One region of the Micromonospora sp. NPDC047644 genome, then DNA from elsewhere that is predicted to be linked to it. Evidence: riboswitches for the same ligand, from Rfam matches in the RefSeq annotation. Region 1 holds a riboswitch; each other region holds the start of a gene.
The links. Region 1 has a riboswitch for cyclic di-AMP ahead of AB0877_RS23920 (C39 family peptidase). Riboswitches for the same ligand answer to the same signal wherever they lie in the genome.

Region 2: another riboswitch for cyclic di-AMP. It lies ahead of AB0877_RS17710 (NlpC/P60 family protein); the one in region 1 lies ahead of AB0877_RS23920 (C39 family peptidase).
Region 3: another riboswitch for cyclic di-AMP. It lies ahead of AB0877_RS01390 (hypothetical protein); the one in region 1 lies ahead of AB0877_RS23920 (C39 family peptidase).
Region 4: another riboswitch for cyclic di-AMP. It lies ahead of AB0877_RS14260 (hypothetical protein); the one in region 1 lies ahead of AB0877_RS23920 (C39 family peptidase).

What each region holds. Positions count from the first base shown of each region.
Region 1 is NZ_JBEYSY010000014.1:211,937-219,193, forward strand. It holds gene AB0877_RS23905 (acyltransferase) at 1-616, shown strand, start outside; gene AB0877_RS23910 (hypothetical protein) at 710-1,192, shown strand; gene AB0877_RS23915 (hypothetical protein) at 1,328-2,098, shown strand; cyclic di-AMP (ydaO/yuaA leader) riboswitch at 2,383-2,523, shown strand; gene AB0877_RS23920 (C39 family peptidase) at 2,756-3,604, shown strand; gene AB0877_RS23925 (alpha/beta fold hydrolase) at 3,728-4,474, shown strand; gene AB0877_RS23930 (hypothetical protein) at 4,530-5,459, shown strand; gene AB0877_RS23935 (CDP-glycerol glycerophosphotransferase family protein) at 5,621-7,257, opposite strand, start outside.
Region 2 is NZ_JBEYSY010000010.1:36,296-43,552, forward strand. It holds gene AB0877_RS17685 (2-dehydropantoate 2-reductase N-terminal domain-containing protein) at 1-950, shown strand, start outside; gene AB0877_RS17690 (LD-carboxypeptidase) at 1,136-2,074, shown strand; tRNA gene AB0877_RS17695 (tRNA-Gly) at 2,204-2,277, opposite strand; gene AB0877_RS17700 (pyridoxamine 5'-phosphate oxidase family protein) at 2,614-3,171, opposite strand; gene dcd (dCTP deaminase) at 3,268-3,846, shown strand; gene AB0877_RS17710 (NlpC/P60 family protein) at 3,907-4,947, opposite strand; cyclic di-AMP (ydaO/yuaA leader) riboswitch at 4,961-5,096, opposite strand; gene AB0877_RS17715 (peptidoglycan recognition family protein) at 5,332-7,257, shown strand, end outside.
Region 3 is NZ_JBEYSY010000001.1:294,487-301,743, forward strand. It holds gene AB0877_RS01365 (hypothetical protein) at 1-345, opposite strand, end outside; gene AB0877_RS01370 (copper ion binding protein) at 359-568, opposite strand; gene AB0877_RS01375 (metal-sensitive transcriptional regulator) at 663-959, shown strand; gene AB0877_RS01380 (copper-translocating P-type ATPase) at 966-2,930, opposite strand; gene AB0877_RS01385 (YibE/F family protein) at 3,351-4,721, shown strand; cyclic di-AMP (ydaO/yuaA leader) riboswitch at 4,888-5,018, shown strand; gene AB0877_RS01390 (hypothetical protein) at 5,023-6,042, shown strand; gene AB0877_RS01395 (carbonic anhydrase) at 6,098-6,823, opposite strand; gene AB0877_RS01400 (MarR family winged helix-turn-helix transcriptional regulator) at 7,048-7,257, shown strand, end outside.
Region 4 is NZ_JBEYSY010000007.1:305,400-312,656, reverse strand. It holds gene AB0877_RS14270 (SRPBCC family protein) at 1-456, shown strand, start outside; gene AB0877_RS14265 (hypothetical protein) at 1,022-1,522, opposite strand; gene AB0877_RS14260 (hypothetical protein) at 1,664-2,677, opposite strand; cyclic di-AMP (ydaO/yuaA leader) riboswitch at 2,734-2,865, opposite strand; gene AB0877_RS14255 (cation diffusion facilitator family transporter) at 2,983-3,900, opposite strand; gene AB0877_RS14250 (AAA family ATPase) at 4,007-6,124, opposite strand; gene AB0877_RS14245 (alpha/beta hydrolase) at 6,233-7,204, opposite strand.

The DNA of each region.
Region 1 (7,257 bases):
CTTCCCGCTGACCCGGTCGCTGGAGTTCTGGCTGGGCGCGGCGGCGGCCGAGTTGATGCGTCGGGGTCTGTGGCGTGGCCCCGGGCTGACCTGGGCCAGCGTCATCTTCGTGGTCACCTGGGTGACGGCCGCCCAGTGGATCCGCGCCGAGCTGTGGACCACGCTGCTGGCGGTCGCGTACCTGTTGGTGATCGCCGCCGCCGCGGACGCGGACGTGCGCGGTCGGCGCTCGCCGTGGCGGTCCCGGCCGTTGGTCTGGCTCGGTGAGGTCTCGTTCGCCTTCTATCTGGTGCACGTGCTGGTGATGACGAGCGTGCTGCGGTGGAGCGGCACCTGGGGGGTCGGCTTCGGAGGCTGGCGTGGCCCGGCCGTGGTGCTCGGTTTCCTGGCGGCGAACCTGGTCCTCGCCGGGCTGCTGCACCGCTTCGTCGAAACCCCGATGATGCGCCGGCTCGCGCCGCGCCGCGCGGCCCGTCCGGCGCCCGTCCCCCGACAACGCGCGGCCGGCGACGACGACGCACGAGACCCCGCGAGCATCGCCCGCGGCGAGGTCGACAGACCCGCCGACGAGGTCGGTCAGGCCAGCGGTCGATCGCCGTACGTCGACCTGCGCTGAGGGCGTCCAACCTGGTCAAAGGGGCCGGCGCGGCGTGATCCGACACGCCCGTGGTCGGTGCGCCCGGGTCGGCGCGAGGCGTAGCGTGGGGGCGTGCTTCCGGTCGCGTTCACCTGTCCGCTGTGGTGGGTGGCGCGCTGGGCGACGCGGGTGCTGACCAGCCTCGCCGTCGTCGCGGCCCTGGCGCTCGGCGCAGGCCCGGCCACGGCCGCCACGTCGACGCCCGGCCCGGGGCCAATGTCCAGCGTGGTGCCGACCACTGTCGCCGGCTCGTCGGCGGCCTTCTGCCGGCACGCCGCGCCATCGGGGCCGACCGTCACCACCGCCGGCCGTGCGCCGGGCGACGATGGTGCCGACGCCACCGGGTCGGGGGCTTCCGGCGCGGTCCGTCCGGCCCCCGCGCCGGCCGCCGAGGAGTCGGCCCCGACCTGGTCGGTCGACGCGCCGGTGGCGCTCCCCGGCGATCAGGGCACCATCGCGGCCGGCGTGCTGCCGGTCCGCGCGGCCGACTCTGCCCGGCTGCCCCTCGTCGACCTCGCCGGCGGTCGGGCTTCCCGGGCCCCACCCGGGCGCTGAGCCACCGGGACGACCGTCCCGCCGCCGCGCCCTGTCGACCCACCCGCTTCCTGACCCGCCGACCCGTGGCCCGCCGTGGCCCGCTGGTCGGCGCGGCTTTCCATCGCACTGCTCACTCTCCACGAGGTGCCGACCATGGAGACCGTCGTCTTCTACCAGTTCGTGACCGAGGTGCCGCGGGCCGCCGCCATCTGGTCGACGCTGTTCCTCCTGACCCTGGGCCTGCTCACCGTGCTGGCCGCCCGCCCCGAACGGGACCGGCCCACTGGCGAACCGCTGCCGGCCGGGCCCACTGCCCAGGAGCTGGCCGCGGCCGAGGCCGTCGACAGGCGCCGCTACGCCGAGGAGGTGGCCGTCGCCGCGGCCGGCGCGGCCACCACCGCCAGGCGGCGGCGCGCCGCCTGGCTGACCGCTCAGGAACAGCTGAATCGGGCCTGGACCGGGTACGACGAGGCGGACGCCGCCGCGCGTCGCTTCGCTGGCGCCGGAGCGCTGCCCACCCCGCAGACCCCGCACACCCCCGCCGAGTACGCAGCCCGGGAACGTTATCTGCACCGGGCGGCGATGGCGGCGTACTGGCGGGGGGACCTGACCATGGCGCAGCTCGGCGACGTGTTCGGGCACCGGCGCGGCTGGGACCCCCGGCGACACCCGGTCGAGCAGGAGGTGCTGATCAGCAGGGTGATCCGGGATGCGCGGCTGGCCGACTACCAGGTGGCCGCCGACCGTGAGCGGGTCGCCTGGCGCGACGCGGAGTTGGCCGCCGAGTCGGCCCGTGCCCTCGCCGAGGAGGCGTACGCGGCGGCGGCCCGGCTCCGCCCGACCCTGGTGCCGGCGCGCCGCACGGTCGCCGGGGCGTTGCGTCCCGCCGTCGTGGCACTGTGGCGTCCGGCCCGGGTGGGTTGAGCCCAATCTGTTATGTGAGCCGGGTCACCCAGGTGTGAAATCGGACGTCCGGCACGATCGACGGCATTGTTGCCGCGATTGTGGTCGCGTTCTTTGCGGCCTGTCCGGTTGTCGCCCGTAGGCGTCGCCGTAACTGGTTGTCCCATCGAGTCACATCATCGGCAATTCGCGCAGAAATTGTGGCGCCGATTGGGGTTTACGCAGGTGAAGCTGGCTTGGCAGGGTGTTGAGACGCCAGTAGTGTCGTCCCGTCCGGTGCGGTAACCGATCGCAAGACGCGACGCCGCATCGACCCGCTCAATCGTGATCAACGAACCGGGGACCCACCAGTAAGTCCGGGGTGAATCCGCGAGCCACGGCCCGCGGTAGGGCGTCTTCCCGCCCGAATCCGTCAGCTAACCCGGTAGGCGGTGTCGGAAGGAGTCCCATCGTCGTGCAGCACCTTTCCACCCCTCGGTTGTTCCCTCGCCTCCACGGCGCGGCGGTGCACCCGCTCAACCGTCGCGTGACGGTGAGCTGACCCCCGGGTCATCGCCTTCCCCGCCCGGCCGATCCGGGCGTTCCCCTGAGCGGTTCACCATCCGCGGACCACGGTCCGCGCGCTGGCGCCTGCCCGGATACCGGTCCGGCCCCGGTGTGCCGCTCTCCCCCCGATCCGTGGAGGACCCCGTGAAGCACACCCTGCAGCGTCAGCTCCGCCGCCTCGCCACCGAGCGCCCGTACCAGATCGTCGCCGCCTCCGCCGCAGCCCTCGCGATCGCCACCACCACCGGCGCCCTGCTCACCACCGCCGACGACGCCCCGGCCGGCCAGCGCACCGCGACCACCGTCGCCGAGATGCGCAGCGACGTCGCCGCCTCCCGCGGCGAGGCTCGGGACGCGTCCCCCTCGGCCAGCGCCGCGCCGACCACGGCCGCCCCGGCCACCAGCGCCGCGTCGCCTGCCGCCAAGGCCAAGAGCAACCCCGACCTCACCCGTAAGCCGACGCCGCCGAAGCCCCCCGCGACGAAGGTGCTCGACTACGACTACGAGGCGCAGAACACCTATTACAACTGCGGCCCGGCGGCCACCCGGAACGCGCTCAGCGCCGCGGGCATCGACCGCACCCAGGAGGAGCTCGGCGCCGAACTGGGCACCACCGAGATGGGCACCAACTCGGCCGAGGACACCACCCGGGTGCTCAACGCCGAGGTGAAGGGCTCCCCGTACCGGACCCGGATGTTCCCCGGCGCGCCCAGCCCGGCCCAGATGGACCGGCTCCAGGCCGACGTGGTGAAGGCCGTCACCGACGGCCGGGGCGTGGTGGCCAACGTCGTCGGGGACGCCGTGGACACCGACGGCGGTTGGCACTCCTACGGCGGCGGGCACTACATCGCCGTCGTGGGCTACAAGGACAACGGTCGCACCGTACGGATCGCCGACTCGGCGAACCCGGCCGACCCGTCGTACTGGATCACCACGATCGACCTGGCCAACTGGATCACCAGCCGGGGCTACTCCGCCTGACCCGGGCACGCTGACCGCCGCGGGCGCCGTCTCCCACAAGGGGCCGGCGCCCGCGGCGTCTGGCCGCCCGGCCCGCCGTCGACGGCTCTCGTACCCGGCCGCGAACCGTGGGAGACTGCGGCCGTGGTGGATGAGACGGGTGGTCACACCGGCCGCGGGTCGGTCCTGCTGCTACTGCACGGCATGGGAACGACCGGGGACGTGTGGTTGCCCTGGGCCCCGTACCTCGAGCGGCACTGGCCCGGGCGGTGGCTGGCACCGGACCTCGCCGGCCACGGCTGGGCGCCGCCACTGCCGTCGTACTCCTTCGCGGGCTTGGCCCGGCAGGTCGCGCGGGCCCTCGCCCCCGACGACCGGCTGGTCGTCCTCGGGCACTCGCTGGGTGGGGTGGTCGGCCTGGCGCTGGCCGCCCGCGACGCCGGTGCGCCGGTGGACGCCGTGGTCGGGCTGGGCATCAAGGCACTCTGGTCGCCCACCGAGCTGACCCGCGCGGCCGAGGTCGCCGCCCGACCGGTGAGCTGGTTCGCCACCCGCACCGAGGCGGCTCGCCGCTACCTGCGCGTCGCCGGGCTCACCGGTCTGGTCGCGCCGGACCACCCGGTGGTGGAAGCCGGGTTGCGCCAGGTCGACGGCCGGTGGCGTCTCGCCATGGACCCGGCCGCCTTCGCCGTCGGCGAGCCCGACCTGGCCGCGCTGCTGGCCGCGACCGACGTGCCGGTGGTGCTGGCGCGCGGGGAGAACGACCCGATGGTCACCGACGAGCAGCTCAAGGAGTACGGGGTGCCGGTCGCCACGCTGCCCGGTCTCGGACACAACGCGCACGTGGAGGACCCGGCGGCGGTGCTGGCGCTGCTGGATCCGTACCGTTGAGGTGCGGTGAATATCGGTCGTGTGACCGCACCCCGCAACGTACGCTTCCGCGTCGATGCCTATCAGCGAATCGACACTGCTCGTCAGCGTGAGCCTCAATGTCGTCGACACCCGCCTCGACGACGCGGTGCGTCGCTGCCAACCACTCGCCGCGGCGCTTGACGCGCACAGCCTGAAAGCGGCTCGGACCGATCCCGACGGTGCCCGCGCGGGAGTGAACGTGGAGCTGATGCTCCGACCGCCCCCGCCTAACTCCGTCGACGGCCGGAAGGCGGCGTACCAACTGGCTGCGCCGCTGCTGAGCCGCTTCGGGTGGGTGAACGGCGATCTGGAGGTGGGGGAGTCGGTGCGCGGCCATCCGACGCTCTTCGCGTCCGGTTCGGAGCGGACCAAGGGCGGAATGACGCCGCTCAGCGTCTCCGTCCTCGCCGTGGCCGACAGCGCCGACGACGCTCTGGAGCTGCCGGGAGGTACGTCCGCCGCGGAGGCCACCACCTCGGTCCGTCGGCTGCCCGTGGTGGCCGCCGAGGATGACGTCGTGGTGCGGGTGCGAGCCCGCCTGGAGGCCCCGAATCTCGACGCGGCGCTGACCAGTTGCCTTCCGCTGTTCGGACGGCCCGACGTGTGGTCCGCCGTCGTCCAGCCGTGGGCGACCGAGATCGACGGGGTTTGGGAGCTGACCCTGCTCCTCGTGCTGCGGCCGGTCGGTGTGTCGCCGCGCGCACCCTTCGGGCGGGCGGTGGTCGCTCTGGCGACGGAGTTCGGGCTGGCGGCGACGGAGTTGCGCATGCACCCGGTCAGGTCGTGGTCGGTGGCGTGCTGGAGGCTGGCCGCTCACCCACGGCAGCGCCGACGGTCCAGGCCCTGTATCTGCGCGCGGGCGCTGACCCGTGCGACCCGCACCCGGTGGACCACCCGGTGGAGACCCGGGAGATGGTGCTCCGGGGCCAGGACGGGGACGAAGTGGACGGGGTCGAGTTGTTGAACGCGATCGAGGAAGCGTTGCGAGACGAGGTGCAGCTCGGGCCGGTGGTCGACGTCGCCGGTCCGGTTACGGACGCCGCAGAGCCGCACCCGTGGGAGCGGAGGTGACCGCCGGGCGTCGGCCGGGCTGAGCTGGCCTCCTGCCTGACCCGACAGCCCGGCTCAGGCGAGGGGAGAGAGCTGCGCCGTGTTCTCGGCGGCCGGGTCGTCCGTCGCCGCCAGCTCCCGGCGGGCCGCGGTCAGGAACGCCTCGGCGTACGCCTCGGCCGGGAAATCACCCAGGTAGCGGCGGCGGGTAGCCCAGCGGGCCTCGGCCAGCGGGTCGGTGTCCAGCAGAGCGGTCAGCACCTCGTCCACGTTGGACATGTCCCGACGCAGCACGTAACCCGACCCAGCCAGCGGGAACCGCTCCACGAACCGGTCGCCCTCGTCGCCCATGTCGGTGACCGCGTACGGCTTGCTGGAGTAGAGGAAGTCCGAGATCACTCCGGACACGTCGGAGACCAGCGCGTCGGCGGCGTTGACGCACTCGGTCAGGCTCAGTTCCCGAGCCGCCGCGCCGACCACGTGCTGGCGGCCGCTGTGAGCCCGGTCGGCGGCCAGCAGGTCGGTCAGGCGGCCCAGTTGCCGCGCCGATGCCGGGTTCTGTGTGGTGTACGGGTGGGCTCGCAGGATCACCGTCGCGCCGCGCTCCAACAGTCGGCGCAGCAGGCTCTCGGCCACCGGCAGCGAGCAGTAGTCGGCGTCGGCGTGGTGCCCGGTCCAGGTCGGCGTGTAGAGCACCGTCGGATGCGCCAACCCTCGTGCGGGCTCCGGGCGCACCTCGATCGACTCGACCTGTGGGCGACCGACCATCACGAACTTGTCCGCCGGGATCTGCACTCCGGCGCGGGCGTACCGGTCGATCGCGGCCTGCCCGGCCACGAAGATCCGGTCGAAGATCCCCGACACCGGGTTGGCGCTCGGCGCCTTGTCGCTGTCGCCGTGGTGCAGCTGGATGTGGGTGAGCTGGGTGAAGCGGACGCAGTGGCTGTTCTTCGCACCGTGGTTGACGTAGAACGCCGCCCGCAGGCTCGGCACCAACGCCTGGTCCATCGCCCCCAGGGTCGGGCAGTAGACCACCGGCGCGTCGGTGGCCGCCGCGATCGGGGCCAGGAACTCCGGCTCACGCAGCACCACCAGGAACGGCCGGCCGATCCGTTCCAGGTACGGCAGCCACATGGTGACCTGGTATTCCGAGCCGGGGGGCGCGGAGAAGTAGAGCAGGAACTCCGGCTGGTGCCGGCGCAGCGCGGCGGCCACCGACCCGCCACCGGCGCGTGGCCGGAACCGTCGCCGGGCCAGGTCCAGCGCGACCGCACCGGCGCCCGCCCCGACCAGCAGGCTGGCGGCCAGCGCCACCCCGGCCGGCAGGGCGAGCGCGGCGGCGAGCGCCAGGGCGGCGAGCAGCCCGAGCAGGGCGGTGCCGAGCCGGTCGGCGATCAGCGGCGTCCAGGCGCGTACCGGCAGGTTGGCGGCCCGAATTTCCAGGCCGCCAGCGGTGCGCAGCGGCCCCACCAGCAGCACCAGACCCAGCAGGACCAGCCCGGTGGCAACCAGGGCGAGGTCGAGCCCGTCGTCCAGCCGCCGGGAGTAACCGACCAGGATCGCCGTGGCGATCAACGCGGTCTCCGCCACCAGGTCGGCGCCGGGCCGGATCCGCTGCTCGACGGCCGAGGCGGCCAGCGCGGCGACTGCCAACGCCAGCCCCCAGCCGGTGGCGCCGGTCAGCGCCAGCACGACGAAGGCCAGCACGGCCA
Region 2 (7,257 bases), on a different contig from region 1:
GCCGGGGCGTCATCGGCGCGATCTACGGGTGGGCCCTGGAACAGGCCGGGCACCACGTCGAGTTCTACGTCCGGCCGGGGCGGGCGGCAGCGTACGGCGATGCGATTGATCTCGACCTGCTCGACGCACGGCGACGGCCGTGGGGCAAGCGCGTCGCCGAGAGGTGGCCCGTGCGCTACCGCGAGTCGCTGGAGCCGGACCATGACTTCGATCTGATCGTGCTGAGCGTGCAGCACTACGGCTTCGCGGAGGCCGCGGCCTTCCTGGGGCCGCGCGTGGGCAGAGCCACTGTGCTCGTCTTCAACAACCTCTGGGTCGAGCCGATGACCGCGATCGAACACCTTCCCGCGGATCAGGTGGCCTGGGGCTTTCCCGGTGCCGGCGGCGGCTTCGGCGACGACGGCGTGCTGCGTGGGGCCCTGCTGCCCGTGGTCTTCTTCGGCACTCTCGACCGGCCGCCGACCGAGCGCGAGCGGGCCGTACGCCAGGTGTTTCGCGAGGCGGGGTTCAGGCTCCGGGAGACCTCCGACTTCCGTGGCTGGCTGTCGATCCACTTCGTTCAGAACGCGGGCCTGCACACACAGAGCCTGAAGCAAGGCTCGTTGTCCAAGCTGACGCGCGGCAACGTACGCGAAGCGATCCTCGCCACCCGCGAACTCCTGCGGCTCGTCGAGGCTCGCGGCGTTGATCTGCGGCGGCACCGCGGCGAGCTACGTCCTTTCACCGCGCCCGTCTGGCTGGCAGCACCGGTGATGGCCTGGCTGTTCAGGCACTTCCCGCCGATGCGCCTGGTCATGGAAGCCCACGCCAACCCCGAGGAACTGCGCGCGGTCTGCCGCGACACCCTGGCGGAGGCGCGCAGGCTGGGCGTCGGGGTGCCCCGACTGGAGGCGGCCGAGCCCTACTTCGCTGCCGAGGGAACAGCCCAGGCGCCCACGCGCTCGTGCTGAAACGCCTCAGGCGTGCGCCTACAGAGCCGCCGAAATGAGATGCGTACGGACCGACACAGCTGTTGGATCTCGACATGAAGCATGAGCTTGTTCGTCCCCGAAAGGCGCGCCCGGGAGACCACCTCGCGGTCCTCTCACCGTCCTTCGCCGCCGCCGGCGCCTACCCGGTGATCCACGAGCAGGCCATGCGACGGCTTGCCGACCTGACCGGCCTCGTACCTGTCGAATACCCCACCACCCGCCAGGTGGGTGCGACCGCGGCAGCGCGCGCGGCGGACATCAACGCCGCCTTCGCGGATCCCCGGGTACGCGGCATACTCGCCGTCATCGGCGGCGAGGACCAGATCACCGTCATCCCCCACCTGGACGCCGACCTGGCCCGTGCCGACCCGAAGCCGTTCCTCGGCACCAGCGACAACACCAATCTGCACCACTGGCTCTGGGGCCTCGGCATCGCCAGCTTCTACGGCGGATCATCCCAGGTGCACCTCGGCCCCGGGCCTGCCGTCGACGACGTCCACGTCAGGTCGCTGCGAGCGGCGTTGCTCACCGGGGAACGGCTGGAGATCACCGACCCGGGCGAGTCCGAGGACATCGGCGTCGACTGGGCAGATCCGCAGGCGTTGAAGTCATTCGGAGAGCGCGAACCGACGGAGCCGTGGAGCTGGCACGGGCCGGCCCGAGCGGTCACCGGCCGCACCTGGGGTGGCTGCCTGGAAGTCATCCAGTGGATCCTGACGGCGGGGCGCTTCCCGTTTTCCCCGGAGGTCCTGCACGGCGGGGTGCTGATCATCGAGACGTCGGAGGAGCTTCTCCCCGCCCGCGAGGTCGGCTGGATCGTCCGCTCACTGGGTGAGCGCGGTCTCCTCAGCGCCGTCGACGCGGTCCTGGTCGCCCGCCCGCCGGTCTCCGACCACACCCGTCGACCTGCGGCAGCGGATCGGGCGCGACTTCGCGAGCAGCAGCGCGACACGGTCGTCGATGTGGTGACCCGCTACAACCCCGAGGCGGTCGTCTGCGTCGGCGTGCCGTTCGGCCACACCAAACCACAATGGATCCTTCCGCATGGCGGCCTGGTGACCGTCGACGGCGGAAAGCGTCGGATCTTCGCCGACTACCGGTAGCGGCCGTTCGGAAGCGCAGCGGTGCCGGTCTGGAAGCGTCAGGGCCGTGGCGGGCACCGCACGCGCAAGAAGCGATCGGAACGAATGAAGGCCCAGGTCGGGAACATGTCCTGACCTGGGCCTTCATGGTGGAGCGGGTGACGGGAATCGAACCCGCACTGTCAGCTTGGGAAGCTGATGTTCTGCCATTGAACTACACCCGCAAGCGGCACCACTGTACCCGAGTCGTTGAGCCTCTGCACCCAGGCACCCCCGGTGACCGCAGGTGTCCGCATGCCGTGCCACCCGGGGGTCGGCCGGGGTGATCCACTCGGATTCCTGGAAGTCGGGGCATCCGGAGCGCCGGGATACCGCAGTTTCGCCGAAGTCGAGTGGATCATGCGGGAGTGGCGGCGCGCGCCAAGTGTGGCGTGGCGGGCGGGCGGTGGCGGGCGGGCGGGCGGGCGGGCGGGCGGTGGCGGGCGGGCGGTGGCGGGCGTACGCATCGGTGCCGGCTCCGTCGTGGCGGAGCCGGCACCGATGATCTTCCGGTCGGGTGGTCAGGCTGCCGTGCACTGCACGTCACGGCTGAGGAGGGTCGGGCGCGTCTGCGGGACGGCGAGGGGCGCTGCCACCGCCGACTGGGCGTTTGGGTCGAGCCAGACCCGAACGGCCGGCCGACTCGGCCCGAGGCCCGGGATGCCCGTGATGTGCTGCTCGCGGCGGGTGAGCATGGCCACGTCGACGGTGAACTCGAAGAGCCGCCAGTCGACCTGCGGCTCGGCCCGCGCGCTCTGCGCCAGCTGCGTCACCAGGATCGGATCGGTCACCGGGCGGGCGTGACCCGCCACGTACGCCTCGTCGTCGCTCTCCTCCGCCGGGAACGAGTGCAGCGCGTAACGGCCGTCGCGTTCGAGGTCACGGCGCTTGGGCGAGTCGATGATGAAGCAGAACAACCCCTCGGCGGTGATGACCGGGGAGACCGGATGGACGCGGGGCCCGCCGTCGGCACGGACCGTGGCCAGATAGCCGAAGCCCGGCCCGTACTGCTGGAGGAGAACGCGGATCCCGTCGGCGAGTCGGGGCTCGTCGGCGGCGAATTCGGACCAGGAAGCCATGTGGGCATTCTATCGAACAAATGTACGAGCAGCGACCTCGACGCGCTGGTCACCGGCACCGAATCTGGCCGCCCCCGGGAAGGCTATGGTTGTCCGATGCTGCTCTCCGACCGCGACCTGGTCTCCGAGATCAAGGCCGGCACGCTGGGCCTGGAGCCGTTCGAGCCCACCCTGGTCCAACCCTCCAGCATCGACGTCCGACTCGACCGGCTGTTCCGGGTCTTCAACAACCACCTCTACACCCACATCGATCCGGCCATGCAGCAGGACGACCTGACCTCGGTGGTCGAGGTCCCCGACGGCGAGCCGTTCGTGCTGCACCCGGGGGAGTTCGTGCTCGCCTCGACGCTGGAGGTCATCTCGCTGGGTGACCAACTCGCCGGCCGACTGGAGGGCAAGAGTTCACTGGGCCGGCTCGGGCTGCTCACGCACTCCACCGCCGGCTTCATCGACCCGGGCTTCTCCGGTCACGTGACGCTGGAACTCTCAAACGTGGCGAACCTGCCGATCACCCTGTGGCCGGGCATGAAGATCGGGCAGCTCTGCATCTTCCGGCTCTCCTCGCCGGCCGAGCACCCGTACGGCTCGGTGGTCTACGGCTCGCGCTACCAGGGCCAGCGGGGGCCGACGCCCAGCCGTGCCTGGCAGCACTGGCGCACCTGGCCCACCCGCTAGAACCTGAACGACGAGGGCCCGCCGCGAGGAGATCGCGACGGGCCCTTCGGTCACCCTGGGTCAGCCTGGACGGCCGTAGCTGTGGATCGGGCCGTCGTCGACCTTCTTCATCTTGACCGGTTGGCCGGCCTGCGAGGCGTGCACCACCCAGCCGCCGCCGACGTACATGCCGACGTGGTGGATGTCGCTGTAGTAGAAGACCAGATCGCCGGGGCGCAGGTCACCCTTGCTGACGTTCTTCGTGACCCGGCTCTGCGCGGCGGCGTTGTGCGGCAGCGACACGCCGGCCTTGGCCCAGGCGGCGAGCATCAGCCCGGAGCAGTCGTACGAGTTCGGACCCTCGGCACCCCAGACGTAGGGCTTGCCGATCTGGGCGCAGGCGAACTTGACCGCAGTGCCCGCGCCGCCGCCGGGGTAGCTGCCCGGGCAGGGCGCCGGGCGCAGCGGCCCGCCCCCGCCGTTGCCGTACACCTTGAGGCGCAGCTTCTGCAGGCGGTCGATCTCGTCGTTGATCTGCTTCTTCTTCGCCGCCAGCTGGGCTTCCGTGCGGGTCAGCTGAGCCACCATCTCGTCCAGTGGCGCCTTCTGCGCGGCCAGTTGGTCGCGCAGGTCGGCCACCTGGCGGACGTCCTTCTGCTGGTTGTGCGCGAAGCGGTCGAGCATTTCGAGCTGGCCGACCACCTCGCTGGGCGACCGGCTGCCCAGCACCGCGTTGACAGTCAGGACGTTCTCGCCCTTGTAGGCGCGTACGGCAAGGGCGCTGACCTTGTCCATCGCGGCGTCGACCTGGCGCTCGAGCGGAGTGATCCGGGCGGCCAGCGCGTCTGCCTGCTTGCGCTTCGCGGCGAGGTCGATGCGGGTGGCGTTGTGCCGTTCGATGATCGGTTCGAGCTTGTTCCAGTCGGCGTCGATCTGGCGCTCGATCTCTGCGACCGAGGGGTCGGCGTGGGCCGCCGTGGCACTGCCGGTCAGAACGACGGCGAGGCCGGCCAGCGCGGCGAGTGCGGTGGTGAAGCGGGACCAGCGTGGGCGCGGCACGATCGACGCCGGGCCGGCTGATGCCGGCCGCTCGGACGACGGCCGCGGGGCATGGAGTGCCACCGGGGTTCCGTACTCCTTCTTCCTGACCGCCTACCGGGTTAGCTGACGGGTTCGGGCGGGAAGTCGGCGCCCTACCGCAGTGGCTGCGGATTCACCCCGAGGGACGTGGGTCCCCGGTTCGCTCGGAAACGACTCGGCGGTGTCGGTCCGTTACCGCCCGGGGTGGGCGGAGCTGCTGTCGAGCCGACAAATGACCAGAGTAGAGACGCCCGTTACCGATCCGCAACCCGTGCGGCCGTGACACTCCGTACGGAATGGACGAGGCCACCGACCGTGTGTGAAGAATTCTTTCCGTACGCTTCGATAGATGGAAAGGTATTGACGTGAGCTCCCGGACGGCGCGATGGTGACCTGACCTCACTCCGCGAGAATCTAGGGGGTTCGATGCACCATCCAACCCTGTCGACCGGCTGGCGCACGCTGCTCGCCGCCATCGTGGTCGCCGCCGTGACCACGGTGCCACTCTCCGTCGGCCCGGCCGCCGCCACGCCCAGCACCGACCGCCAACAGCAGTACGCCGCCGCGGCCACCGAGTACGGCGTACCGACCGTCGTGCTGCTCGGCGTCTCCTACCTAGAGTCCCGGTGGGACACCAACGCCGGCACACCGAGCACCAGCGGCGGCTACGGTCCGATGCACCTGACCGACGTGCGGCACGTGGCCGCCCTACCCGGACGCGGTCACCACGACGCCGGTGCCGAGGACCCACGCGGCGACGGCTCCCGCCCCGCCCGGATGCCCGCACCGCGGCCGGTCGAGACGCCCGCCCCGTCCACCGCCGCGTTGCAGACCGTCGACGCCGCCGCCGCGCTGACCGGTGCCGCCCCCGAGGCACTGCGCACCGACGCGGGCCTCAACATCCGGGGTGGGGCCGCGCTGCTGAGCGCGTACCAGCGGGATCTGGGCGCGCCGGTCGGAGCGGACACCGACCCGGCGGCCTGGTACGGCGCGGTGGCCCGCTACTCGGGCGCGGACAGCGCCGACGCCGCGGCGGCCTTCGCCGACGAGGTCTTCACCACCATCGGCGCGGGCGAAGCCCGGGTGACCGACGATGGCCACCGGATCACCCTGCCGGCCCGCGCGGTGCGGCCCGAACGTTCCTGGCTGGACCGGCTGGGCCTGCGCCGGCTGGCCCGCCCGGACGGGGTGGAGTGCCCCCGCACCATCTCCTGCGAGTGGATTCCGGCGCCCTACGAGGCGTTCGGCGACGGGGACTACGGCAACCACGACCTCTCCGACCGGCCGGCGCGGCAGAAGATCGAGTACATCGTCATCCACGACACCGAGGCGAGTTGGGCCACCACCCTGCAACTCGTCCAGGACCCGACGTACGTGAGCTGGCACTACTCGCTGCGCTCGGTCGACGGGCACATCGCCCAGCACGTCCGGACGAAGGACGTCGGCTGGCACGCCGGCAACTGGTACGTCAACGCGAAGGCGATCGGGTTGGAACACGAGGGCTTCGCGGCGCAGGGCACCTGGTACACCGAGGCGATGTACCGGACCTCGGCGAAGCTGGTCCGGCACCTGGCGCTGCGGCTGGGCATCCCACTGGACCGCCAGCACATCATCGGCCACGACAACGTGCCCGGCACCATCCCCTCGACAGTGCGGGGGATGCACTGGGATCCGGGCCCCTACTGGGACTGGACGCACTACTTCGACCTGCTGCACGCCCCTCGACTGGACACCGGCACCCCGGCCACCGGGCTGGTCCGGATCGATCCGGACTACACCACCAACCAGCCGGCGTTCACCGACTGCGTCACGGTGGGCGTGCCGTGCGCTCCGCGCGGCTCCTCGGCGGTGGTGCTGCGCAGCGCGCCGTCCGCCGACGCGCCGCTGGTCAACGACATCGCGCTCCGCCCGGACGGCAGCCCGAACACGATGGCCGTGTCGGATCACGGGGCCCGGGCGTCCGCCGGGCAGACGTACGCGCTGGCGGGCCGGCAGGGCGACTGGACCGCGATCTGGTACCTCGGGCAGCGGGCCTGGTTCCACAACCCGGCGTCCGCGCCGACCGCCAGTTGGACCGTCGGAGTCGTGGCGACGCCGAAGTCCGGAAGGGCCACCGTTCCGGTGTACGGACGGGCGTACCCGGAGCAGTCCGCCTACCCGGACGGGGTGCCCTACCAGGCGGTCACGCCGCTGCAGTACACGCTGGCCGCCGGGCAGCGGTACGCCGTCGGCGCGGTACTGGCCGGCGAGTACTACCGGGCCAGCACGGTCGACGGCTCCTCACCCGGCGACTGGACGGTCATCCGCGGCAAGAACCGGTACGCGCAGATCCAGTTCGGCCACCGGATCATG
Region 3 (7,257 bases), on a different contig from region 1:
GAAGCCGGAGAGGTCCCGACGGGCGACGATCAGGTGCATCTGCTTGTCGTGCGCCACGTCGTACCGGGTGACCGGTCGGCCGTCCGGGCCGGCGATCCGGAAGGCGAACCCGCCGGCCGGGGCGTCCACCGGTTCGAGGGTGTAGCCACTGTCGGAGACGAGCAACCCGCCGGGCAGCCGATCGCCCGACCCGCCCCGCTCGCCCGCCGTCGGGGTGGTGGCGACCTCGTCGTGCCGGCTCTCGGCGACCGGGGCGGGGTCGACGACCCGGCCGACCCCGTAGGCGGCGCCGAAGACGGCCGCCAGGCCGACGGCGAACCCGGCCAGTTTCGTCACGGTACGCACGCCGGCCCGCCGATCACGCGTCGACGAGGTCGTAACCGGCCTCGTCGACGGCGGCCCGGACGACGGCGGTGTCCAGCGGCTGGTCGCTGCTGACGGTGACCCGGCCGGCGGCGAGGTCGACCTGCACGTCCCGCACACCCTCGATGGCACCGACCTCGGCGCTCACCGCGCTGACGCAGTGCCCGCAGGTCATGCCCTGCACCTGGTACGTCGTGTCGACCATTGGATCGTTCCCTTCGTGGTACCGGTACCCGGTGGGGGTATGTCAACAGAATCGACCGTACCATACCCCCTGGGGGTACGCTATCCTGGTCGGCATGACCGCACCCACCCCGATCCGCGGATACACCGCCAGCAAGGACCAGCTGCTCGCGCGGCTCCGCCGCGTCGAGGGGCAGGTCCGCGGCATCGAAAAGATGGTCGACGACGACCGGTACTGCATCGACGTGCTGACCCAGATCTCCGCCATCCAGGCCGCCCTCGACAAGGTGGCCCTCGGGCTGCTCGACGGGCACGCCCGGCACTGCCTGCACGAGGGTGCCGCCGAGGGTCGGGCCGACGAGATGGCCACCGAGATGATGGCGGCGGTCGGCCGGCTCATGAAGCGCGGCTGACCGCGCTCAGTCCGGCGCGGGATCGAGACGGACCCGGCGCAGCAACTGCGCGTTGAGCGCCACCACGATCGTCGACGCCGACATCAGCACCGCGGCCACCGCCGGGCTCAGCGCCACACCCGCCCAGGCCAGCGCCCCGGCGGCCAGCGGCAGCGCCACCACGTTGTAGCCGGCCGCCCAGGCCAGGTTCTGCCGCATCTTCCGGTACGACGCCCGCGACAGCCGGACCACGGCCTCCACCCCACGCGGGTCCGAGGATGCCAGCACCACCCCGGCGGACTCGATGGCCACATCGGTGCCCGCGCCGATCGCGATGCCCACGTCCGCCCGGGCCAGCGCCGGCGCGTCGTTCACCCCGTCACCGACCATCACCACCACCAACCCCCGCCGCTGGAGCTCGGCCACCCGATCGTCCTTCTCGGCCGGCAGCACCTCGGCGAAGACCTCGTCGACGCCGGGCCGGAAGCCGAGGTCGGCGGCGACCGCCTCGGCCACCGGCCGGGCGTCACCGGTGATCATGGCGATGGTCCGGACACCCTCGGCACGCAACTCGTCGACAGCGCGCCGGGCCTCCGGACGCACCTCGTCGGTCAGCGCGAACGCGCCGAGCACGGCGTCGGGCAGCCGCACCAGGTGCAACACCGCGGCACCCCGCGCCGACCACCGCCCGGTCGCGGCCTCCAGCTCCGCCGGGAGCGAAAGGCCCAGCTCACGCAGCAACGCCGGCCCGCCCACCGCGTACTCCGTACCGTCGATTGTCGCCTTCACACCGCGGCCCGGCAGCGACCGGAACCCGGCTGCCCGGGCCGGGCCGGCGCGGCCGGCCGCCGCCACTATCGCCCGGGCCAACGGATGTTCGCTCTCCGACTCGACACCGGCCGCGATCCGCAGCACCTCGTCGCGCTCGACGCCGGACGCCGTCGCCAGGTCGGTCACCCCGTGCTCGCCCCGGGTCAGCGTGCCGGTCTTGTCGAAGAGCACCGCGCCGACGGTCCGCATCCGCTCCAGGGCCAGCCGGTCCTTGACCAGGATCCCGGACCGCGCGGCGAGCGCGGTGGAGAGCGCGACGACCAGCGGGATGGCGAGACCCAGCGCGTGCGGGCAGGCGATCACCAGGACGGTGACCGCGCGGACCACCGCCTCGTCGGGCTGACCGAGCGCGGTCCAGACCAGCACGGTCAGCACGGCGGTGCCGGTGGCCAGGTAGAACAGCGCGGCGGCGAACCGGTCGGCCAACAGTTCGGCCCGTCCACCGGAGGCCTGGGCCTGGGCGACCATCCGCTGGATGCCGGCGAGCGCGGTCTGCTCACCCACCGCCTCGACGCGCACCCGGATAGCCGAGTCGGTGGCGACGGTGCCGGCCACCACCCGGTCGCCGGTCGACCGGGCGACCGGCCGCGACTCCCCGGTGATCATCGACTCGTCCAGCTCGGCGTCGCCCTCGACGACCCGGCCGTCCGCCGGCACCCGACCTCCCGGCCGGACCAGCACCACGTCGCCGATCCGCAGTCCGGTCACCGGCACGGCCTCGACCCGGCCCTCCGCCGTCACCCGTTCGGCCTCGTCCGGCAACAGCGCGGCCAGCGCCGCCAGCGCTCCCCGGGCCTGCCCGATGGCCTTCATCTCCTGCCAGTGCCCGAGCAGCATGATGGTGACCAGCGCGGCCAACTCCCACCAGAAGTCCAGGTCGAAGACGCCGACGCTGGTCGCCAGGGACGCGGCGTACGCGACGGTGATCGCCATCGCGACCAGCAGCATCATCCCGGGCGCCCGGTCCCGGACCTCCCGAACCGCACCGACCAGGAACGGCCAACCGCCCCACCAGAACACCACCGAGCCGAGCACCGGGCCCACCCAGGCCCGAGCGGGGACGACGTCCCCGCTCAGGCCCAGCCGACCCGACACGAGATGACTCGTCAGCACCACCGGGACGGTCAACACCAGGCACACCCAGAACCGACGGCGGAACATCGCCGGATCGTGCCCGGCGTGCTTGTCGTGCACGGGGCGCTCGTCGTGCCCGTGCTTGTCGTGCGGCACGGATCTGGTGGGTTGCGGGTGGCCGGGGTCCGGCGGTGGTGCAGCGGGCATGGCTCCAACATGCCGGCCCGGCGAGCGCCACGCGGCCGGATCGGCCACCCGACACCCGACACGACCCGCGACCCCCAGGTGGGCTGGCTAGCATCTCCCCGATGGCCCTCCGTATGCCGCTGCACAGTCGGGTACCAGCGCCGCTTCGACGTGGCGTCGCCCCCGGCCCAGCACTGACCGTCCGTGATCAAGGGGTCGTCAGGCAGCGATCCGCCCCGCCGTCCGCCGCGTTTCCGCCGAAACGGTGAACCGCCCGGCCCGCTGACCCGTACCCCGCACCGGATCGTTGGGAGTCCCACCTTGGCCGCCAACCACACACACTCCGCTCCGTCCGCCCCACCGAGGGTGCGACGGATCCTCGTCGTGACTGTGGTGCCCCTCTTCGTCGCCACCGTGCTGGCCGCGGCGCTGCTCTGGCCGCGCGGCGGATCGCCGCAGACCGATGGTGGCGCGGACGTGCCGCGCTACCCCGGCACCGTCACCCGGGTGGTGAGCGAGCCGTGCCCGCCGGTGCCGTCGGTCCCCGAGGGGACCCCGAGGGTCGGCGACGGGCGGTGCGGCACTGTCGACGTCCGGGTGGACGACGGGCCGACCGCCGGCCAGCAGGTACGGACTCCGGTGCCGGACGGGCCGGGCGCGCCCCGGGTCGAGGTCGGCGACGAGGTCGTCCTGGTCGAGCTGGCCGACCCGGTCGACCCCACCACCAGCAACTGGAACATCGCCGAGCACCAACGCGGCACCCCGATGGTGTGGCTGGCGGTGATCTTCGCGGCCGCGATCGTCGCGTTCGGTCGGTGGCGAGGTCTGGCCGCGCTCGCCGGGCTGGCCGCCAGCTTCGCCATCCTGCTCACCTTCGTGCTGCCGGGCATCAGCGCCGGCAGGTCGCCGCTGCTGGTGGCGGTGGTCGGCGCGGCTCTGATCATGTTCGTGGTGCTCTACCTGACCCACGGGGTCACCGCACAGACCTCGGTAGCGGTGCTCGGCACCCTGGGCAGCCTGGTTCTGACCGGCGTGCTCGCCACCATCGCCACGGCCGCGACCCATCTCACCGGCTTCGGCAGCGAGGACGCCACCACACTGTCGATGTTCCAGGGCGACGTGGACCTGCACGGTCTGCTGCTGGCCGGAATCATCATCGGGTCCCTCGGGGTGCTCGACGACGTGACGGTCACCCAGGCGGCCACCGTCACCGAACTGGCGAACGCCAACCCCGGGCTGACCCGGTTGCAGCTCTACCGCGCCGCCACCCGGGTCGGCCGCGCGCACATCGCCTCCACTGTCAACACCATCGTGCTGGCGTACGCGGGCGCGTCACTGCCCCTGCTGCTCCTGCTCACCGCCGACGCGCGGCCGATCGGGCAGATCCTGACCAGTGAGTTCCTGGCGCAGGAGATCGTCCGCAGCGCGGTCGCCACCCTCGGTCTGATCGCCGCCGTGCCGCTGACCACCGGGCTGGCCGCGGTGGTCACCGCCGCCGGGCGCACCGACACCTCAGCGTCCACCGACGCTCCCACGTCCCGACCCCAACCGGATCGCAGCGAGGCCCTGGCCGCACTCAGCTCCCCGCGAACGGCCGACTCCGACGAGCCGGACCGGACGCGGACCGCACCCCCACCCGAGGCCACCGACCGGTGGCCGAAGTCGAACAGGAGCACGGATACGGCATGGTGACACTCCTCAGCGTGACCAGATCGGGCATCCACCCTGAGAACCCCGTCATTGGTCACTCAACGCTATGGCGAAATGACGCTTTTGGTCGGCATCCAGGCGTAGCTCAGCCGGTCGACTCTCGGGTAACCTCGCTGCCGGTTACCGATGAAGGCGCGAAGCGGCGCCTGCGGTGCCACCGCCCAATCGCCAACCGGCGAGCCGGGGACCCAGGTACCTGGGGTGAATCCGCATCAGCGGTAGGGGCCGCTTCCGCCCCGAACCCGTCAGCTAACCCGGTCGGCGGTCGACGGAAGGGAACATTGTGACGGCACCCCTACGCCGCTGGTTGACCCCCGTGGTGGCCGTGATCGCCGCACTGACCGTGTTCGCCGGGCCGTTCCCGGCGCATGCCGCCCCGACGAACCCCACACCGTCCGGGCACGAGGAGGACGGCGAGCCCAAGCTGCTCAACGACGTCATCGAGCAGGCCAACCGTGACTACTCCGCCGCGAAGTCCAAGCTGGACAAATCCAAGAAGCGGCAGAGCGAGTTGGCGGCGGAGGTCAACCGGGCCAAGGCCGACCTGGACGCGTTGGCCCCGCAGGTCGGGCAGATCGCCGCCCAGGCGTACCGGACCGGCCGGATCGGCGCGGTCGCGATGCTGCTGGAGAGCGAAGCGCCCGACTCGTTCGTCCAGCGCGCCGGGATGCTCGACGAGATGAACATGGTCAACGAGAAGAAGCTCTCCGAGGTCAACGAGGTGAAGGCCCGCGCCGAGCAGGCCAAGTTGGCGCTCGACACCGAGGTCCGCGAGCAGCAGAAGCAGACCGCTCTGATGGCGAAGCGCAAGAGCGAGGCCGACAAGGCGCTCTCCCTCGTCGGCGGCAAGGGATTCACCGGCGGCCTGGTGGATGCCACCTCCAAGGTCGCGAAGATCGGCCCGGGTCGCACCGCCGACGGTGACTGGAAGTCCCAGTCGTGCAGCGAGAAGGACCCCACCACGTCCGGCTGCGTCACGCCGCGCACGCTGCACGCGTACAAGGAGGTCAAGGCGGCCGGCTTCAACCGGTTCGTCGGCTGTTACCGCCCCGGCGGGCCGTGGGAGCACCCGAAGGGCCGCGCCTGCGACTGGTCGCTACAGAAGAGCGGGTTCTCCCCGTGGCACAACAACGACACCCGCATGTATGGCAACAACGTCGCCGCGTTCCTCATCCGTAACGCCGACCGGCTCGGCATCTACTACGTGATCTGGAACCGGCAGATCTGGTTCCCGGCCACCGGCTGGAGTTCGTACAGCGGGCCGTCGAACCACACCGACCACGTGCACATGTCGCTGCTCTGACCCGCACGATTTCGTCGAGGGCCGTTCCGCGTGACGCGGAGCGGCCCTCGTCGCGTCAGACGATGGCGGGCGCGGCCGGGTCGGTCGAGGCCGGTGTCGTCGACGTCGCGAAGCCGGCCGGCACGGCGGCCACCGGACGTACCGCTCCGGCCGCCAGCCGGTAGGACACGCCCACCACCGCGCACCGTCCCCGCGCCACCTCCTCGGCCAGCACGGGCGACTGCGCGAGCAACGTCTCGACGGTCTGTGCGATGTGGATGTCGACGATGCCGTCGATGTCGTCCACGCCCTCGGCCTCGGCCCGGCCAAGGCTGGGCAGCACGGCGTCGACCACGGCCCGCAGATGGCCACTCGGCGCGGTACCGGTCGCGGCGGACTCCCGGGCGGCCTGCACCGCACCGCAGGAGTCGTGACCGAGCACCACCACCAGCGGGGTGCCGAGCACCGTCACCGCGTACTCCACGCTGCCGAGCACCTCGGGGCCGGCGGTGTGCCCGGCGGTGCGCACCACGAACAGGTCGCCCAGACCCCGGTCGAAGATGATCTCGGCAGCCAGCCGCGAGTCGGAGCAGCCGACGATCACCGCGAACGGCTGTTGCCCGTCGGCCACCGCGGCCCGGCGCCCGGCATCCTGGTTGGGGTGGCGTGGGGCGCCGTCGACGAAGCGCCGGTTGCCGGCGACCAGTTCGGCGTACGCCCGGGTCGGCTCGATCAGCGCGGTGGCCCGGTCGGTGGTCCGCTGCGGACCCGGCTGACCGCCGGAGCTTCCGGTATGACTCATCCCGCACCTCGTCTCGACGCATCTGACCTGGTCAAAGGGCTATCCGCCGGCCGGGCGGCGGGCGCTGGCTCGTGCTCCACCGTCACACGCACCGTAAGATGCGTCAAGGGATGCGTGATTTAGATTTCATACGTTGACGCCGACCACCCCCTGGGCAACCTCTTCCGGGCGGGGCGACCAGACTCTCGCGAGGGCAGACGGACATCCGGAAGGGCGGTCACACGATGGCGACCACGGTGACGGGCGACACCGGCAGCGGGCGGAACTGGACGTTCCTCACCAATCACGGACACGTCCTGCTGGCCATCGCCCGCGATCCGACCGCCCGGCTGCGGGACGTCGCCGCCGAGGTCGGGGTCACCGAACGGGCCGCGCAGGCGATCGTCGCCGACCTGGAGGCCGGCGGTTACCTGCACCGCACCCGGGTCGGGCGG
Region 4 (7,257 bases), on a different contig from region 1:
AGCGATACCTTCAGCTACACCGTCCAGGCCCGGTGCTCACCCGCCGAGGCGGCAGCCTTGCTCAGCGACCTGACCCGACAGGGCGAGCTGCACCCGCTGATCGTCCGGGTCCGCCGGGTGCCGCCGCGGCCCGGCGCCCAGGCCAGCTACACGATCAACGACCGGTTGGCGGCCGGGCCGCTGCGCTTCCGGACCACCTACCACGCCGACGTACTGATCAATGAGGCCGACGAGATCGTCATGGTGGCCCGCCAGTGGCCGGCCACCACCGTGCGAAACCACACCCGACTACGCGCCGAGCCGGACGGTCTGACCCGCATCGACGTCGAGATCACTCTGACCGCGCCGACGCCCCTGTTCCGCTACGCGTTCCGCCAGGCCCAGGCCGCGCACCTCGCCCTCGCCACCCGGCTGGGCGCCGCCCTGGACCGCACCAACAACGCCCCACCCCCCTGACCCACCCCGCTACCGCCCCCGACGCGCCCCTGGCACCCCCCGGCGCGCCGGCGACGCCCCCCGGTGCCCGGCGCCCCCGCTGCCCGGCGTGCCCGTCGACGCCCCTGCCGCGCCGATCAGCGCCCCGGCACGCAGGCGGCGCCCCCGCTGCCGCCCCCGGTGCCCGGCGCGCCCGGGTGCGCGGCGCCCCCGGTGCCCGGCGGCCCGGGTGCGCGGCGCCCCCGGTGCCCGGCGCGCCCGTCGACGCCCCTGCCGCGTCGATCTTGCAGTTTCGGCTGTCGATATCAGTGGGGATGGGCCCTTATGTCGGTGCAGGAAGTGCAAGATCGCGAGGGCGCTGAGCGCTGGGCGCGGGACGTGCGGGCGCGCGGGCGCGCGGGGGCGCGGGGGCGCGGGGCGCTGCGTGCGGGACGGGCGGGCGCGCGGAGGTGCGGAGGTGCGGAGGTGCGGTGGTGCGGGGCGCGCGGTGGTGCGGTGGTGCGGGGCGCGCGGTGGTGCGGGGCGCGCGGTGGTGCGGGGCGTGCGGGTGTGCGGGACGCTCGGGGCGTGCGGGGCCTTGGGTGTCTCAGATCTTGGTTGGGGCGCTGGTGCGGGTCGGGCGGGTGGTGGAGCGTCGGCCCCACGGCTTGTAGGTGGACAGCACTGTCGCAATGATCATCAGGCTGGTCGACACCGCCGGCGCGATGACCAGGTCGGCGCGATCGCGGGCGGGCAGGGCGGCGCCGACCGCCCCGGCGTGACGCAGGTTCGGGGTGAGCAGGAACAGCACCAGCCCGACCATCACCGTGGTGAGCACGAGCTTGACCAGCACCCAGCGGTGGCGCAGCAGACCCCATGGGGTGAGCAGCGAACTGGCGACTCCGATCAGCCAGACCAGGACGCTCAGCGGCGCGAACAGCACCGTGCCGACGAGGGCAGTGACCGGGTAGACCACCGCCGGGTCGGCGCCCCGCTGTACGGCGATGCCGAGGGTGAGCAGCACCAGGTCGGCGCCGAGCCAGCCGAGCGACGTGACGAGGTGCAGGGTGAGCAGCGCCTTGCGGGTGGTGGGTCGGATCCGAGGCATACCGCGATGCTGCCCGCCGGCCACCGCCGGGTCGTCCGACGAGCGACGACATCAGGGGTACGCCCGCTGACGTAGCCCGGCCCCGGAGATACGCGATGCCTGTGAGCCAGCCGGCGGCTCACAGGCATCACGACGCGCGGGTCAGTAGACCGACAGGTGTACGTGGTTGGTGTGGTCGGTCGACGGGGTGCCGTGCGCCCCGCTGTACGACTTCCACCCGCTGCTGGGCAGCCAGATCTGCCTGTACCAGATCACGTAGAGCACGGCGAGCCGGTCCGCGTTGCGGATGAAGTACGCGGCCAGGTTGTTGCCGTACGTCTTGTCGCCGCCGGTGGCGTTGCCGCCGAACCCGTTCTTCTGCGCCGCGAAGTCGCAGGCCCGGCCCTTCGGGTGTTCACCCGAGCCGCTGGGGCGGTGGCACGAGACGTACCGGGTGAATCCCGCGGCCTTGGCCTGGTTGAGCGCGTGCAGGGTGCGCGGGGTGATGCAGCCGTTGGCGGGCGTGGGGTCGTTGACGCTGCACGACTCGGAGGGCCAGGAGCCGTCGGAGTTGCGCGGTGCGGCCTTCGCGTTGGCGTTGGAGGTGCCCCGGTTGGAGCCGCCGTCCGCGGTGGTCTGCGGCTTGGGGGTGGTGGCCACGGTCAGGGCCCGTTCGGCCTGATCCTTGCGCTTGGCCATCACCGCGACCTGCTTGCGTTGTTCGTTGATCTCGCCGTCCAGGGCGATCCGGGTGCGGTTGGCCTTGTCCTTGCTGTCGAGCAGGTCGCGTAGCACCCGGTCCTCGTTGGCCGCCACCGCGTCCAGCGCGGCTGCCCGGTCCATGAAGCCTTCGGGGGTGCTGCTGTTGAGCAGCGCCGACATCGCACCGAGCCGGCCGGTGCGATAGGCGACCTCGGCGATCTCGCCGACCTTGCCGTTGCGCTGGTCGATCTCGACCTCGATGGTCTTCAACTGGGTGCCGAGCTGCTTCTGCCGCTGCACCGAGGTGTCCAGGGCGCGCTTCGCGTCCAGGTAGCCCTTGCTGGCAGCTTCAAGCTGGGCCCGCAACGCCGGGGTGCCGCCCTCCTCGTCGGAGTCGGGTGCGGCGGCCCGCAGGCCGGTCGGGGGAGCGGCCGAGGCGGTGCCGGCCGGGAGCGCGACGCCGAGGGCGAACATCGCGACGATCAGGGCCGCCAGTCGGGCGGCGGGTGGTCGTGCTGGTGCCACTGCGCATGTCCTTCCGTCAGCCGCCGACCGGGTTAGCTGACGGGTTCGGGACGGAAGATCCCTACCGCTGACGCGGATGCACCCCAGGAACGTGGTTCCCCGGTTCGCCCGGTTGGGCGATTAGGCGGCGACCGCCACCGGCGCCGGGAGGCGCCTTCTGGTGGAGGCCGGGACCGAGCCTACCGGTGCGGGTGGGACCGCTGCAGCCAATGTGACGGACGGTGCGTGCGTCACCACGGAAAACTGCGAACCGGTCACCATTCGATGGAGCCGCAGGCCCCGGAGGCGGCGCCGGGCTCGATCTGCAACGTCGCGTGCTCGATGCGGAAGTCGTCGTGCAGGGCCGTGCGTGCCGCGGTGAGCACCGCGCCGACCTCCGCGCCCGGTGCCATGGTCAGGTGGGCGGAGGCCACCTCCATGCCCGAGGTGAGCGTCCAGACGTGCAGGTCGTGCACCTCGACGACCCCGGGGACGGCGGCGAGCCGGTCGTGCACGGCGGTCACCTGGAGGTGCTCCGGGGCGGCCTGCACCAGGATGCGGATGGCGGCGCGGGCCAGCCGCCAGGTGCGCGGCAGGATGAACACGCCGATGGCGACCGCGACCAGGGGGTCGGCCCACCACCAGTCGGTGACGGTGATCAGCAGCGCCGCGCCGATGACGCCGACCGAGCCGAGCAGGTCACCGAGCACTTCCAGGTAGGCGCCCTGGAGGTTGATGCTCTCCCGGGCCCCGGCTCGCAGCAGCGCGAAGGCGGCGATGTTCGCCAGCAGGCCGAGTACGGCAACCGCGAGCATCGGGCCGGCGATGACCTGGTGCGGGTCACCGAAGCGGCGGATCGCCTCGATCACCACGTAGATCGCGACGCCGGAGAGCAGGACGGCGTTGGCCAGCGCGGCGAGCACCTCGAGCCGGTAGAGCCCGAAGGTGCGCTGCGGGTCACCGGTGGCCCGTCGGGTCGCCGTGATGGCGGCGAGCGCCATCCCGATGCCGAGCACGTCGGTGAACATGTGCCCGGCGTCGGAGAGCAGGGCGAGCGAGCCGGTGTGCAGTGCGACCACCGCTTCGACCACCATCAGGGTGGCCAGCAACCCGAACGCCGCCCAGAGGCGACCCCGGTGCTGGTGTGCGGCATTGGCGACGGACCCATGGTGGTGGTCATGCCCTGCGCCCACGAGAACCACCTTCCGCCGCTGGTCGGGACCCGGTCAAATGTATGCTCACATCGCTATGTGTGCAAGTGTACGGGTGGAGCGTTCCGCCGGTGGCAGTCCGCACACGTCAGCCGTTCGGGTCGATGGTGGTGAGCCGCTGGGTGGCCCGGGAGAGCGCCACGTACAGGGTGCGTACCCCGGCGCCCGGATCGGCCCGGATCTCGCTCGGGGCGACCAGCACGACCCCGTCGTACTCCATGCCCTTGGCTTCCAGGCTGGTGACCACCTGCAACCTGGGCGCGCCGAGAGCGCCCAGCCAACCGGCCACCTCGTCGCGGCGGGGGACCGGCGTGATCACACCGACCGTGCCCTCCACCTCGGCCAGCAGGCCGGCGGCGGCCTCCACTGTCGCGGTCTCCAACCCCGTCGCGGGCACCACCAGCTCCACCGGCTCGACCCCGGTGGAGCGGACGGCGGTCGGCAGCGGCAGGTCCGGGTAGAGCCGCCGGATCTCTGCCGCCGCCACCGCGAAGATCTCCGCCGAGTTGCGGTAGTTGGTGGTGAGCGTGAAGTCGTGTCGCTTGCGCCGGCCCAGCGCCTGGTCGCGGGCCCGGGTCAGCTCCTCCGGATCGCCGGTCCACGCGGTCTGCGCGGGGTCGCCCACCACGGTCCAGGAGGCCAGCCGGCCCCGCCGACCGATCATCCGCCACTGCATCGGCGAGACGTCCTGCGCCTCGTCCACCACCACGTGCGCGTAGTCCCGGTAGTCCGCCGGGCGTTCCCGGGCCGCCGCGCGGGCGGCCCGTTGCCGTTCACCGAGGGTGCTCAGCTCACGGACGCCGCCGGCGAGCTGGAACGGGTCGCGTCGCGCGCGGGCCGGCTGCGCGGGCTTGCCGAGCAGCGCGTCCAACTCGTCCAGCAGCGCCACGTCGGCGATGGTCAGCCCGGCCGAGTCCAGGTCCCGGTACGCGGCGTTGAGCAGCCGGATCTCCGCCGAGGAGAGAATCCCCCCGGCGTAGCGGCGCAGCCGGTCCGGCTGCGCCAGCCAGCCGAGCACGTGCCGGGGGTGCAGTCGAGGCCACCACGCCTTGAGGAACTCCCGGAACTCCGACCGCTCGGCGATCTCCGCCTCGAAGGCCGGTTGCTCCGGCAGCCGACCGCTGCTCAGCTCACGGGCCTGCGCCCAGAGCGCGGCGAACACCCCGTCGAAACCGGCCCGGCGCACCTCGTTGCGCCGTGCGCCGCGGTGCAGCGCGCGCTCCCGGATCCGGTCCAACGCGACCCGGTCCAACCGCAGCAGCGTGCCCCGGTAGAGCAGCCGCAGCTCACCCGGGCCGCCCGGCACCGCGTCGCGGGCCGCCCGCTCCAGCACCCGGCGCATCCGCAGCGAACCCTTCACCGCCGCCACCTCGGGCGGGTCGGGGCGGGTGGCTGTCATCCCCGGGAAGAGGGTGCCCAGCGAGTGCAGGGTCGCGGTGTCCTCACCGAGCGACGGCAGCACGGAGCCGATGTACTCGACGAAGACCGACGACGGCCCGACCACCAGGATGCCGCCGCCGGCATAGCGGCTGCGGTCGGAGTAGAGCAGGAACGCGGCCCGGTGCAGGGCCACAGCGGTCTTCCCGGTGCCGGGGCCGCCCGCGACGATCGTCACCCCGGAGCCGGGCGAGCGGATCGCCTCGTCCTGCTCCCGCTGGATGGTCGCCACGATGTCGCGCATACCCCGGCCGGTGGCCTTGGACAGGGTGGCCAGCAACGCGCCGTCACCGACGACGGTCATCCCCTCCGGGGCGGCCGTCGGGTCCAGCAGGTCGTCCTCGATCCGGGTGACCCGCTCGGCGCGGGACTGGATGGTGCGCCGCCGCACCACATCCAGCGGCTGCGCCGGGGTGGCCTGGTAGAAGGCGGCGGCGGCCGGCGCGCGCCAGTCGACGACGAGCGTGACGGCGTTCTCGTCGCGGATCCCCAGTCGCCCGACGTGCAGCACCTGACGGTCGCGCAGGTCCAGCCGGCCGAAGACCAGCCCCTCGTGCTCGGCGTCCAGGGTGTGCCGCCGCTGCGCGGCGTGGAAGACCATGGCGTCGCGCTCGACCAGGGCGCCGTGCGTGCCCACCCGGGCCATCCGGTAGCCGTCGCGCTCGGCGCGGACGGCCGACTGCCGCAGCTCGGCCAGTCGGGCGTACACCCGGTCCAGGTGTCGTTGCTCGACGGCGATCTCCTGCTCCAGGCCGGTCTGGTCGGTCAACGCACGCTCCTTCAGAGGTCGCCGGCAGGCGGCGGAAACCGCGCGGGCCAACCGCAGAAGGGTACGGCCCCGGACCCGACCCGCCGCGCCCGAGGTGCGCGAACGTGCTCAGGCACCCGTCCCGGCGGGGGCCGCGCCGAGGTGTGCCGGCGGCGATGCGCCGAGGTGTGCCGGCGGCGATTCGGCGATCGCCCGTCGTACGACGCCGGTGAGCGCGGCGTTCACCTCGTCCGGGCGTTCCATCATCAGCATGTGTCCGGCACCTGGGCAGACGGTCAGCTCGGTGGCCGGCAGAGCCGCCGCGATCGACTCGGCGCACGGCGGTGGGGTCAGCCGGTCCCGGTCGCCGACCAGGGCGGCGGCCGGCAGGTGGGCCAGCGCGGCGAGGGTGTCCAGGCGGTGCTGGGTGCCGATGGAGGCGCGGAACCCGCCGATCGAACGCAGCGAGGCCCGGGCCACCGCCGACGTCACCAGACGGATGTCGGCCGGCTCGCAGCGGTCACCGAAGAGCATCCACCGGATGCTCGGTTGCAGCGCGTTCAGCAGTGCCCGGGGAGCACGCCACGAGCCACACCGGGCCAGTACGCCGGCGCCGGTCGTCTCGGCCAGCCGGATCAACCGGGCGATCCGCGGCGAGAGCCCGTAGACGGTGTGCGTGTGCCCCTCGGCGGTGGTCGAGACGAAGACCAGGCCGGCGGTACGGGCGGCGAAGTGCGCGGGGTGGCGGTGGGCGTACTCCATGATCGTCATGCCGCCCATCGAGTGCCCGACCAGCACCACCGGGCCGGTCGGCGCGACCGCGTCGATGACCGCGGCCAGGTCGTCACCCAACTGGGCCAGGGTGGCCGTGGGCAGCGCCATGCAGCTGGACCGGCCGTGTCCCCGCGCGTCGTAGGCGACCACCCGCACCGCACCGCCGAACTGCGGCGCGGTGAGCGCCTCGACCTGTCGGTGCCAGGCGCGCCCGTCCAGCGTCCAGCCGTGCAGCAGGATGGCGGTGACCTGGGCGTCCGTCGGGCCCGTCGCCTCGACGTTGAGCCGTACGCCGTCCGGCAGGCCGACCTCGAACCGCTCTGGCATCGCCACCTCCCCAGGGCCGCCCAGTACCACCAGCACCTCCGATACCCGGCGGT